3 regions of the Leminorella grimontii genome follow, and region 3 is predicted to be linked to each of the others. Evidence: predicted binding sites of a transcription regulator. Region 3 holds the regulator's gene; each other region holds the start of a gene.
What was found. Region 3 encodes CRP, which controls carbon source genes, mostly activating them, when cyclic AMP is high. Its sites were predicted from a motif close to ATGTGANNNNNNTCACAT; they were not measured.

Region 1 (4,230 bases), 2.0 Mb from region 3:
AGATAACGTGATAAATCTCGTGCTTGGCGCCGACGTCGATGCCGCGCGTCGGTTCGTCCAGCAGGATGACCTTCATCTCTTCGGAGAGCCAGCGGCCGAGAATCGCCTTTTGCTGGTTACCGCCGGAGAGGTTCATAATCAGCTGCGCGGCAGAGGGCGTTTTGATATTCAGTTCCTGAATGCGTCTGTCGGCGTTGCTGTCCTCCCAGGCGTTGTTGATAAGGCAGCCTGCGGTCAGCGTTTTTCGGCGCGCGCTGATGTTGATGTTATCGCGCACCGAGTGAACGGGAATGATGCCCTCGGCCTTGCGGTCTTCCGGGCAGAGCATGATGCCTTGGCTAATGCCGTCTATCGGCGACTGAACGTTCAGCCGCTCGCCGTCCAGCGTTATCTCGCCGCCGGTAATGCGGGTTGCGCCAAACAGCGACTTGAGCAGCTCGCTGCGGCCCGCGCCCACCAGTCCGAACAGGCCGACGATTTCCCCCTGACGAACCTGAAAGCTGATGGGGTGCTTGACGCCGGGCGCTTTGACGTTTTTAAGCTCAAGGCGTACCGGGCCGTGCGGCCTTGGGCTGTAGCCATAGATATCGCCAAGCTCTCGGCCAACCATGGTTTGCACCAGTTCGTCGTTGGTGAGGTTGGGAATATCGGTAAAGGTTTTCATGTAGCAGCCGTCCTTGAAGACGGTGATGGCGTCGCTCAGGGCAAAAATCTCCTCCATGCGGTGTGACACGTAGAGGATGACTCTGCCTTCGGCGCGCAGTTCGCGGATAACGCGAAACAGGTTCTCTATCTCTCGAGCGGAGAGGGAGCTGGTGGGTTCGTCAAAGGCGATCACTTTGGCGTTGCGCGCCAGCGCTTTGGCTATCTCCACCATCTGCCACTGGCCGATGGAAAGGTACTTCAGCGGCGTATCGGGGGCGATATCCAACCCTAAGTGTTCCAGCTGCACCTTGGCTTCGAAGTTAAGCAGCTTTTTATTGACGATGCCGCCGGCTTTGGTCGGCAGCTGGCCCAGATAAATGTTTTCCGCCACCGTCATTTCGGGCACCAGGTGGAGCTCCTGATAGATGATGGCGATGCCGGCGTTGAGGGCGTCCATGGTGTTGTTGAACTTGACCGTTTGGCCCTTTAGCCGGATTTCTCCGTCGGTTGGGGTGTAGTTTCCGCTGAGAATTTTCAAAAGCGTTGACTTCCCGGCGCCGTTTTCCCCCATCAGCGCGTGAACCTGGCCCGCGTGGCAGGTAAAGCTGATGTCCTGTAGCGCTTTTACGCCAGGGAAGGCTTTACTGATGCGGCAAAATTCAAGGTAAGGAGGCTGTTGCACAGACATAGGTCGATTCCTTAATAGCGCTTATTGCTCTTAACGAAAGGCCTAAACGGAGGTTGAACGAAATCCTTCCGGCAGGCGATGGAATAAGCGTGATTCAACTGTCAGCGTACGTAATTATTGGGGTAAGCCTGTCGGGCGGGCAGGGTAGGCCTGCCCGCCGGTAAGGATCACTTAGGCCCTAACCCTTTCTTCTCTAGCTCTGCTTTAAAGTTATCGCGAGTGATCAGAACAACGTCGGTCACTTCGGTAAACTTGGCCGGCTCTTCCCCTTTGGTTTCCCAGTTATAGAGCATCTGGATGCTCTTATAGCCGTGGATGTCCGGGCTGGGCAGCAGTGAACCGTAGAAGCCGGTGGCGCTGGACTTGGACAGCTCGTTAACGGCGTCAACGCCGTTAATGCCGATGCCGATGACGTTTTCCGGCTTAAAGTTCTGGCCTTCCGTCGCGCGTACGCCGCCCAGAACGGTGTTGTCGTTCATGCCGACAATCAGCCAGTTCTTGACTTCAGGGTGCTGTACCAACATGGAGTTAGCGGCGTCAAACGCGCCGGGGATATCGTTGGACTTGGTGGGAACTTGATAAATCTGCTTTTCCGGGAAGCCGGCGGCCTTCAGCGCTTCCATTGAGCCGCTGGTGCGGCGGCGCGCGGTGTCGAGTTCGTTTGCGGTAATGGCCATAACGCCGGTTTCGGCGACGTTCCATTTACGCTTGTTCATCTCTTTCCACAGCTCTTGGCCCTGACGTTCGCCGATTTTAGTAGCGGCCATCATGACCAAAGGAACGGTTTCCATCGGTTTGCCCTTGGCGTTGACAAACTGGTCGTCAACGGCAATGACCTTCAGGTTATAGCTTTTCGCCTTCGCCATAATGGCAGGGCCGAGCTTGGGGTCTGGCGTACAGATAACGAAGCCTTTAGCGCCGCTGGCGGCCAGGCTGTCGATAGCGTTAAGGGTTTTTTCTCCATCGGGTACGGCGATTTTAATCACGCTAAAGCCAAGATCTTTACCGGCTTTGTCCGCAAATGCCCACTCCGTCTGGAACCAGGGTTCCTCAGGTTGTTTAACAAGAAAGCCGAGCTTCATCGTTTCAGCGATAGCTGAATGTGACATAATCGCGGACAATCCTATCGCGGCAAGCGCTTTAGTGAATTTATGCATATCGTCTATCTCTCCTGTTCGTATCCATATAGCTAAAACAGCTGTGATAAAAAGGGTGATGCAGCGAGATGTACCTGAGTTGTAAAAGCCAGACTCGTAACGATTCACCGATATAGCTGGATATTGAGCCGATAGTGTCAAAGTTTTTAACAACGTGGCTTAATTATTAGACGTAAAAAGATATGAGAGATTAGAGCGCCATCACAAACGAGAATTACAGCAATTTAATGCATATATTCAGTTGAAATGTGATGTATTTTGATTTTGAACTGGATCACAATCTGCAGGGAGAAAGCAATATCGTGCATATATCTAGCCAACGGCTCCTCGCCGGTATCGCCGCTTTTTCTTAAGGTATTCCCAAATAATTCTAACTCTATTATTACGCTTGAGGTTTGTATGGCGAAAGATGCGATCGCGCTCGGATTGGACTTTGGCAGCGACTCCGTGCGGGCGCTGGCCGTTGACTGCGTCAGCGGCGCGGAAGTGGCTACCGAGGTTGTCTATTATCCTCGCTGGAAGCAGGGGCTGTTTTGCCAGCCTGCCGATAACCAGTTCCGTCACCACCCGCTGGACTATATCGAGTCAATGGAAGCGGCGATTAAGGCCGTCGTCGCTATGCTGACGCCGTCGCAGCGCGAAGGCATTGTCGGCATCGGCGTGGACACCACGGGGTCGACGCCTGCGCCTATCGACAGAGAAGGCCGCGTTTTAGCATTGCGTCCTGAATTTGCCGACAATCCGAACGCCATGTTCGTGCTGTGGAAGGATCACACGGCAATAGAGGAAGCGGAAGAAATTAACCATCTGTGCCACAGCGGCCAGTTCGAAGACTACACTCGCTACATCGGCGGCGTTTACTCTTCCGAGTGGTTCTGGGCTAAAATTCTGCACGTTTCAAGAGCCGACGCGAGAGTGCGCGATGCAGCGGTTTCCTGGATTGAGCTTTGCGACTGGGTGCCTGCGCTTTTGTCCGGCACCGAAGCGCCGGAGAACGTCATGCGCAGCCGCTGCGCCGCAGGCCACAAGGCGCTTTGGCACATGGACTGGAACGGGCTGCCTCCGCGCGACTTCCTGAACGCGCTGGATCCGATTCTGGTTAGCGACCTCGACTACCCTCTGTTTACCGATACCCATACCGCTGAAAAGCCGGTCGGCCAAATCAGCAAGGCCTGGGCTGCGCGTTTGGGCATTCCTGAGAGTGTGATGATTTCCGGCGGCGAGTTTGACTGCCACATGGGCGCCGTCGGCGCGGGCGCTCAGCCCTATACTCTGGTGAAGGTCATCGGCACCTCGACCTGCGACATCCTGCTGGCGGAAGAGAATCTGGTCGGCGATCGCGCCATTGCTGGCATTTGCGGCCAGGTCGATGGCAGCGTCGTACCGGGGCTTATCGGCATGGAGGCGGGGCAGTCTGCGTTCGGCGACATGTACGCCTGGTTCAGCCGCCTGCTGGCGTGGCCGCTTAACTATGCCGCCGAGCAGAACCCCGACATGGCCGCCTCTTTAAAGCAGGTGGAGTCTATGCTGCTGCCCGCCCTGACGGAGGCCTGGGCGAAAGAAACGTCTTTAGACCACCTGCCGGTGGTGTTGGACTGGTTTAACGGCCGCCGTACGCCGTTCGCCAACCAGCGCCTGAAGGGCGTGGTGGCCGATCTGAATCTGGGCACCGACGCGCCGACCCTGTTCGGCGGGTTTATCGCCTCAACCGCCTTCGGCGCACGCGCCATCATGGAGTGC
Region 2 (4,230 bases), 460 kb from region 3:
GTGGTCGGCATTATGTCCTACAGCATCGATCAGGCGGTAGAGCGGGTGAATCAGCCCATTATGTCGGCGCTGACGCTGGCGCTGCTTATCGGCATCGTGCTGGCGGTGGTGCTGTCCAACAGCATCAAGAAAATTCTGTTCGGCCTGGAACCGCTGGAAATCGCTCGCCAGCTGGGCGAGCGCAACGCGGTGCTTGCGTCGGTGCGGGAGGGCATTATCGCCATCGATCGCGACGCCCGCCTGGCGGTGGTAAATAATGAAGCCAGGCGAATTTTAGGCATGGCGGGCATTGTGCAAAACCTGATTGGCGAGAAGGTGGACGAATGCATCCCGCATACTCGCCTGTCGGACGTACTGAACTCCGGCGAGCCGGAGTACGATCGCGAGCAGGATCTCAACGGCATCACCATCCTGACCAACCGCGTGCCGCTATACGTCAACGGCGAAGTGGTGGGGGCGATTGCGACGTTCCGCGATATGTCGGAAGTCAGCAAGCTGGCGGAAGAGCTGACCGGCGTTAACCGCTACGTTGAGGCGCTGCGCTCCTCCGCCCACGAGTTCCTCAACAAGCTGCACGTGATCAACGGCCTGGCGCGCAGCGACAATCGGCTGGCGCTGGTAGAGTACCTGTCCGACATCATCAACGAGAATCAGGGCGAGCAGGCGTTTATTAACGATGCGGTCCGCGATCCCATCCTGTCGGCCTTCCTGACCGGCAAGTTCAGCCGCGCTAAAGAGATGGGCGTAGACCTGCTGCTGGATATTGACGATGTCCTGCCGGAAATTCAGCGGGCAGGCGTCAGCCACGCGCTGGTGACGCTGTTAGGAAACCTGTTGGATAACGCCTTCGACGCCGTGCAGGCCTCGGAGACAAAAGAGGTCAATCTTCATTTGGCGCAGCGGGGCGACGAATGGAATATTGAAGTGAGCGACAGCGGGCCGGGCATGGCCGCCGAGCAGATCCCCCGGCTTTTTCAGCGCGGCTTTTCCACCAAGGGCGAAAATCGGGGGATTGGGCTGTTTTTAGCCAGCGCCGCGCTGGACAAGCTTAACGGCACGATGGACGTTTCCAGCCGGGAAGGGTGCGGCATGACGTTCTTTATCCGCATCCCGGCACAGGTGATTAACGGAGGTAGCGATGATTAACGTACTGGTGGTAGAAGACGATCCGATGGTGGCGGAGCTGAACAAAGGCTACCTGAAGATGATTGACGGCTTTGAGCTGGCGGGCGTTATCAACAGCGGCGCCGACGCGCTGGCGTTTATGGAACATCACCGCGTTTCGCTGCTGCTGTTGGACGTATTTATGCCGGGGCTGGACGGCCTTAGCCTGCTAAAGGAAGTGAGAACGCGCTATCCCAGCGTGGACGTCATCATGGTAACTGCCGCTCGGGGCGGTGACGACATACAGACCGCCCTGCGCCTGGGCGCCATTGACTATATCGTTAAACCCTTCGTCTTTGAGCGCTTTCAGTCTGCGTTGGTGAACTACCGCGAACGGGTCAAGCTGCTGGCTGACGAAGCAGAGCTTAGCCAGGCGGCGATAGACGGGCGGATCTTCGCCAAGGAGACACGAAGCCATAAGGCGCCGAAGGGCATCGAGCAGGAGACTCTGTCGCGCATTAAGACTATCGTCAGCGGGCAGCCCAAGCCGTTTGACGTTCAGGAGCTGGTGCCCGTGGTTAAGCTGTCGCGCATATCGCTAAAGAAGTATCTCGACTATATGGTTGAGATAGGGGAGCTTTACAGCGAACTCGCCTATCGAGGACAGGGAAGGCCGGTGACGCTTTATCGTCGGATTCGCTAGCGTTCTTAAGCCGTGTGATCGGCGTAACGTTGTTGCGCCGATTTTGTTTTTATTACGTGATAGCGATCGCGCCTTTTGCGGCTTACTTGCCGCTAATTTGCGAAGTGTATCACATATTTGATTTTTAAAATCAACCGGTTACATAAGTTTCATAATGCTTAGATAAGTTTCAGATGAGAGACGGCTATGCGGCCTTCGCACCAGAATGGCTCCGACTAAACAAAGGAGTCTGACTATGCAAAGCGACGTTCAAATTAACGCCGGAACCGAAAAACCCAAGTTCTGGCAAATAAAAATAGGGCCACTGCCGCTTCCTCTGTATCTTATCCTCGCTGCCATCGTACTGGCGGCGTCCGTGTTTGGAAAACTGCCTGCCGACATGCTGGGCGGCATCGCCGTGATGATGGTTATCGGCATGCTGCTGGGCGATATCGGTATGCGGGTGCCCATCCTTAAGGACATCGGCGGACCGGCCATTCTGTCTATCTTCATTCCGTCCATTCTGGTGTTTTATAACTTCTTGAACCCCGCCGCCGTGGCGGCCATCAAGTCGTTTACCAAGACTTCAAACTTCCTCTATTTCTACATCGCCTGTCTGGTTTCGGGCAGTATCCTCGGTATGGTGCGCGCCGTGCTGGTGCAGGGCTTCCTGCGCATGTTCGTTCCGCTCGTCGTGGGTACGATCGCCAGCTGCATCGCCGGCGTGGCCGTCGGTTCACTGACCGGCCTTGGCGCTTACCACTCGTTCTTCTTCGTGGTCATTCCTATTCTGTCCGGCGGCATCGGCGAGGGCATTCTGCCGCTGTCGGTGGCCTACTCGGAAATCCTAAGCCAGTCGCCGGACAAGTTCATCGGCATGCTGGTGCCTGCGGCGATGCTGGGCAACCTGTTCGCCATTATGTCTGCGGGATACCTGCGCCATCTGGGCGTGAAGAAGCCGCACCTGACCGGCAACGGGACGCTGGTTCGCTCCGGCGACATTGACCTCAGCGCCAAAAATGAAAACCAGCCGATCGACTTCGGCCTGATGGGCGCGGGCCTGATTATCGCCTGCTGCTTCTACCTGTTCGGCATGCTGGCCAACCATTTCATTCCTATCCCTGCGCCGATCATCATGATCCTGTCCGCCGCGCTGGTGAAGACGCTGGGCATTATGCCTCGTCAAATGGAGCTGGGCGCTTATCAGCTTTATCGCTTCGTCGCGCAGAACCTGACCTGGGCCCTGCTGGTCGGCGTCGGCGTGCTGTATACCCCGTGGAACGAAGTGGTGGCCGCTATTACTCCGGCCTACATCGCCACCGTTGCGGCTACGGTATTAGCAATGATCGCCAGCGGCTTCTTCATCGGTCGTTTCCTTAACATGTATCCGATTGAAGCGGCGATGGTGACCGGCTGTCACAGCGGCCTGGGCGGAACCGGCGACGTCGCCATCCTGTCTGCGGGCAACCGCATGGAGCTGATGCCTTTCGCTCAAATCGCAACCCGACTGGGCGGCGCCTGCGTCGTCGTACTGGCCGCTATCCTGATGCGCGTTATCAGCTAACCGAACGGGAGATTTCACCATGACAATCAAGAAAGGGCATGCGGGAACGCTGGAGTCCAACGACATCATGATTTCCGTTGAAGAAAAAGCGCCGGGCTTTGGCGTCCAGATTGAACTGACCAGCATCGTTGAGGCCCAGTTTGGCAACGCTATTCGCCGCACGCTGGCGGAAGAGGCGGTAAAGGCAGGCTTCGCCGATATCTATATTAAAGCGGTAGACAAAGGCGCGCTGGACTGCACGGTCCGCGCCCGCATGGAAACCGCCATTGAGCGCGCCGCAGGCGTAGCTGCGTTACATATGCAACAGGGGGAACGCTGATTATGGATCTGCTCAGAACGCTTCTTTTCTTACCGGGCAACAATCCGGGCATGCTGCAAAACGGCGGCGTTTTCGGCGCTGACGCGGTGATCCTCGATCTGGAAGACGCCGTATCGCCGCAGGAAAAGGACGCGGCCCGCCGGCTGGTCAGCCACGCGCTGCGTAAGGTGAACTACGGCAGCAGCCGTAAAACGGTGCGCATCAACCCGCTGGACTGCGGCGGAGACCGCGACATCGCCGCTATCGTTCCCTGTGAACCCGACGCGCTGGTGCTGCCGAAAATAGACAACGTCGACATGCTGCGAGACGTCGTGGCGCTGATTGAGCGCGCCGAGCGGCCGGGGCAGAAGCCGGTGAGGATTATTCCCCTGTTGGAAACTCCGCTGAGCGTCATTTATGCCTACGACATCGCTACCGCTGACTCGCGCGTGTGGGCTATCTCCTTCGGCGCGGAGGACTACACCGCCGCGCTGGGGGCGGTGCGCTCTCGCACCGGCGAAGAGATCCTGTCGGCGAGAACCACCATCGTTAACGCAGCGGCCGCGGCCAGCATCGACTCTA
Region 3 (4,230 bases):
CTATTTGATTGACAATAATTCTATTTCCCGTTTCTTCTCTTACTTCCCGTCGTATCACTTTTAGTGCGAAGTCTTTTTCGTCGGGGCGGCCATCTTTTTTAGCGTCGGCGGTACCGCCAAAAAGCATGGGGCACCCTCTGGCAAAACCTTGGTTTTTTAAACCTAGCAGGATGAAGTCATCATTTTGGTTGCTTCTGGGATTTGTATCTAAAATGACGTAGTTTTTTGTGCTCATCATAAAACTCCTTGGATTTGTGATAAAAGGTGCCGTGTGATGAGTAAATTTAGAGGGTAGGAGGGCGCCGCCATAGCCGACGTATGGCGTAAAAGAGCGGGAAAGGCTGCCTAGGGCGTTAGGCTTGCCGTTTGCTATTCATCCCGCAGCCTGCGCTTAAGCCAAATACCGTGGTGGGGACGCTGCTGCCACGCCAGCGACGAAATGGTGTGCATGGCCTTCAGGTGCGACAAAATGCGTTCTATGTGCCTTTCCATCGAGGTTTCCGGCATTTCATCATTGGGTTCGGCGATAGCCATCATGCTGGTGTCGCTGCTGGGGCCGTCGTATTCCAGCCGCTGCTGACAGATTTGGATCAGAATTTCACAGGAGTTTAAGTAGCTTTGCGCCAGTTCGGGCGTTAATACGTACTGATCGCGAACGATCACCGTCATGCCGTTAAGATGCTCGACGATAAACTGGCTGTGGGTGATCCAAAGGCGCATGTCCGTCAGGTAGCGAGAGTTGAAGCCTGGCTCCTGCATAGCTTGGTTCAATGCGGTAAACAGCGCGTTGTGGGCCTGATTCATCTTCATCCTTGCGTACGACAGCGCGGTGGCGTCGTCCGTCTGGGCAAACATCTGCCTTAGATGATTTTGATAGGCTTCCAGCGCGCTGTGGGCGTTTTTGCGCAGCTGGCCGCTTTGCCACTGGGGCCATAGCCAGATGGTTCCTGCGAATACCAGCATGCAGCCAATCACCGTATCCACCAGCCGGGAAAGCAGAAACTCCATGCCGCTACCGGCGATAATCTGCAGCGTATATACGGCGGTGATGGTAAAGCCAACGACCGCAATGCCGTAGTATTTTCGTACCGCCAGATAGGCGGCAAGGGTAATCGCCAGCATCAACAGCAGCATGACGTATTCAGGGTACTGTAGCCGCAAGATGAATGCGCCGACGATGATGCCGAACAGCGTACCGAGAGCACGGTGCTGAATACGGATGCGGGTGGCGTTGTAGCCGTTTTGGCTGACCAGCATGACGGTCAGCAGTATCCAGTACGGTTTTGGCAGGTTGAGGACCATGCCAATCGCGCTGCCTGCGGCCAGCGTAACCCCCAGGCGCGCCGCGTTGCGAAGCGCGGCGGACTTCAGCGAACAGTAGCCTTTTAGCGCTCGCCAGAACGGAAGCCGGTTCTGCGACGGCATCAGGCTGCGGTTGTAAAGCGGCCGCTGGTGGCTGAGCAATTGGGCTATGCGGCTGAAGTGGTAATAACAAAACGCGCCGACCGGATTGTCGGGATGCTGATTGGCGATTTTTTCCAGCGCGGCCAGCTCGTGCTCAATAGAAAATGGCTTGGGGCGTCGATGGTAGAGAATATCGTCGGAAAGGGTTCTAAGCTGTCGGCTGATGATCCTGGCGTTGTGGCGGATAACCGCTTCCGCATGGCTTTGCTCTACCAGCCTTTGCACTTCGTCAGGCTGGTGCAGGCTCACCGTGATGTGCTCTTGCAAATCGAGCGCAACCTGAAAGGCCTGCATCAGGCGCTGATGGCGCGGGTGCTTCAGGTCGGTGATCATATAGAGCTGTTGGTAGATGAGCGTAATGCTGTCCATAACCTGCTGCTGGCGGCTCAGCAGCGGCGGCAGCGCCGTTTCCGGATCGGTGTGCTGAGTCAGCAGGCTGTATTTGGCTTCAAAATAGTCCGCGAGCTGGCGGTAAAGCAGGCTTAGGGACTCCCGCATCGGCTGTTCCTGCCACAGGCGAAACCAGACGTAGGTAAACAGCCCATACCAGAGCGTGCCGATGATGAACAGCGCGGGCGCATACCAAATGGGCATGGTGTCCACCAGGCTTAGGGTGAAGATACCGGCGACCAGCGCGGCGGGCATCAGACGTCCGTGTAGGGGGCTGATTTCCGCGGTCACGCCAAACAGTATCGCCATAATGAACATGCAGGCGGCAAGCGGAATTGAAAGGTCGAGAAACAGCTGCAATAAAAAGCTGCTGCCGGCAAACAGAGCGCCGCCAATGGCTAAACGTTTAAAAAATCGTTTGTGGGGCGTATCCAGACCGCCGATGTTGCAGCAGGCCGGGACCAAAGAAAGCATAAAGCCGGTACGCAGATCGTTTAACAGCCAGAACAGCAGGATAGGTAGGCAGAGAACCAGCGTTTGGCGCAGAGCATAGTTAACTTCAGGATGATAGATAACGCGGCGCCACATACGCTTCCGTAGTAGATAAAGCGGGCACCACGCTAAAGCGCCCGCCTTGTAGAGTAGTTAACGTGTCCCGTAGACGACGATGGTTTTACCATGCGCCGAAATCAGGTTTTGATCTTCAAGCATCTTCAGGATGCGGCCGACCGTTTCGCGAGAGCAGCCGACGATTTGGCCGATTTCCTGACGGGTTATTTTTATCTGCATTCCGTCTGGGTGGGTCATCGCATCGGGCTGTTTAGCCAGGTTCAGCAGGGTTTGAGCAATGCGTCCCGTGACGTCAAGGAAGGCAAGGCTGCCCACTTTCTCTGAGGTGACCTGCAGGCGGCTGGCCATCTGTGCCGACAGGCGCATGAGAATATCGGGATTGACTTGAATCAGCTGGCGAAACTTTTTATAGGATATTTCCGCCACTTCACAGGCGGTTTTCGCTCTTACCCATGCGCTGCGTTCCTGGCCTTCTTCAAACAGGCCAAGCTCACCGATGAAGTCCCCTTGGTTGAGGTAGGAAAGAATCATTTCTTTACCTTCTTCATCCTTAATGAGAACGGCTACGGCTCCTTTGACGATGTAATAAAGCGTCTCCGCCTTCTCTCCTTGATGGATAAGAGTGCTCTTGGATGGGTATTTATGGATATGACAATGAGACAAAAACCATTCAAGAGTCGGGTCTGTTTGCGGTTTGCCGAGAACCATCTGTTGTTATCCTCTTTGTTGTCACTACCTAAAACAGCAAAGCGAGAAGCCTGCCGAAAAAATCCTACTCGCTCGAAACCGCCAGAAAGGCTCGGTGAGCGCTATTATAGCCGATGCGTGAAAGAATAGAGAACGTTTGTATGCATCAGCTTGAGCATAACCTAATTTATGGACTTCTACACCGTAAGCTTTTAACACAGCTTGAGGCAAGAGTCTTGTTCCTCGTTACTAAAATGCGGGGCGTCTGGCGTATTGCAGCGCCATTCGCCTATTTTTACGGCATTATTATTTTAGCGGCTTACCCTGCAAAAGCTGCTGAATCAGCGGGGTAATAATCAGCTCCATCGCCAGCCCGACTTTTCCCCCCGGAATTACCAGCGTATTGGTTTGCGAAATGAACGATCCCTGCAGCATGGCCAGCAGATAGGGGAAGTCTATCCCGCTGAGCCCGCGAAAGTGAATAACCACCAAGCTTTCATCGAGGGTGGGGATGCTTTTGGCCGAAAAGGGGTCCGAGGTGTCTACCGTAGGTACGCGCTGGAAGTTGATGTGCGTGCGGGAAAACTGCGGTGTGATGTAGTTAATGTAGTCGTCCATTGAGCGAACGACGGAATCCAGCACCGCCTCTCGCGAATGCTCGCGCTCGACGGTGTCGCGAATAAGCTTCTGTATCCATTCCAGGTTGACGATAGGCACGACGCCGACCAGCAGGTCTACGTGGCGCGCTACGTCGTGCTTTTCAGTAACGATCCCGCCGTGAAGGCCTTCATAAAACAGCAGATCCGTACCGTCGGGTAGCCCGCTCCAGGGCGTAAAGGTGCCGGGAAGCTGGCGATAGGGAACGGCTTCGTCATAGGTATGCAGGTACTTACGGGTGCGGCCTGAACCGCTTTGGCCGTATTCGGCAAATCCGCTCTCCAGCGCAGCGAAGTCGTTCGCTTCCGGGCCGAAGTAGCTGATGTGGCGCCCCTGCTCTCTGGCCCTGCGGATTTCCGCGTCCATTTCTGGACGGGTGTAGCGGTGATAGGCGTCGCCGTCGATGCGAGCGGCGTTAAGGTTGAGCTGTTGGAAAATTTTCCGAAACGCCTGACTGGTGGT

Region 1: a site for CRP is predicted at 2,753-2,770, ahead of V8L73_RS12550 (arabinose ABC transporter substrate-binding protein). Genes of this name have one in related genera too.
Region 2: a site for CRP is predicted at 1,905-1,922, ahead of V8L73_RS04115 (2-hydroxycarboxylate transporter family protein). Genes of this name have one in related genera too.

The regions. Positions count from the first base shown of each region.
Region 1 is NZ_CP146357.1:2,692,264-2,696,493, reverse strand. It holds gene araG (L-arabinose ABC transporter ATP-binding protein AraG) at 1-1,333, opposite strand, end outside; gene V8L73_RS12550 (arabinose ABC transporter substrate-binding protein) at 1,501-2,490, opposite strand; gene V8L73_RS12545 (ribulokinase) at 2,890-4,230, shown strand, end outside.
Region 2 is NZ_CP146357.1:862,951-867,180, forward strand. It holds gene dcuS (DcuS/MalK family sensor histidine kinase) at 1-1,146, shown strand, start outside; gene V8L73_RS04110 (response regulator) at 1,139-1,807, shown strand; gene V8L73_RS04115 (2-hydroxycarboxylate transporter family protein) at 2,043-3,350, shown strand; gene citD (citrate lyase acyl carrier protein) at 3,370-3,669, shown strand; gene V8L73_RS04125 (HpcH/HpaI aldolase/citrate lyase family protein) at 3,672-4,230, shown strand, end outside.
Region 3 is NZ_CP146357.1:403,172-407,401, forward strand. It holds gene V8L73_RS01970 (hypothetical protein) at 1-238, opposite strand, end outside; gene V8L73_RS01975 (YccS/YhfK family putative transporter) at 370-2,442, opposite strand; gene crp (cAMP-activated global transcriptional regulator CRP) at 2,500-3,132, opposite strand; gene V8L73_RS01985 (phosphoribulokinase) at 3,418-4,230, opposite strand, start outside.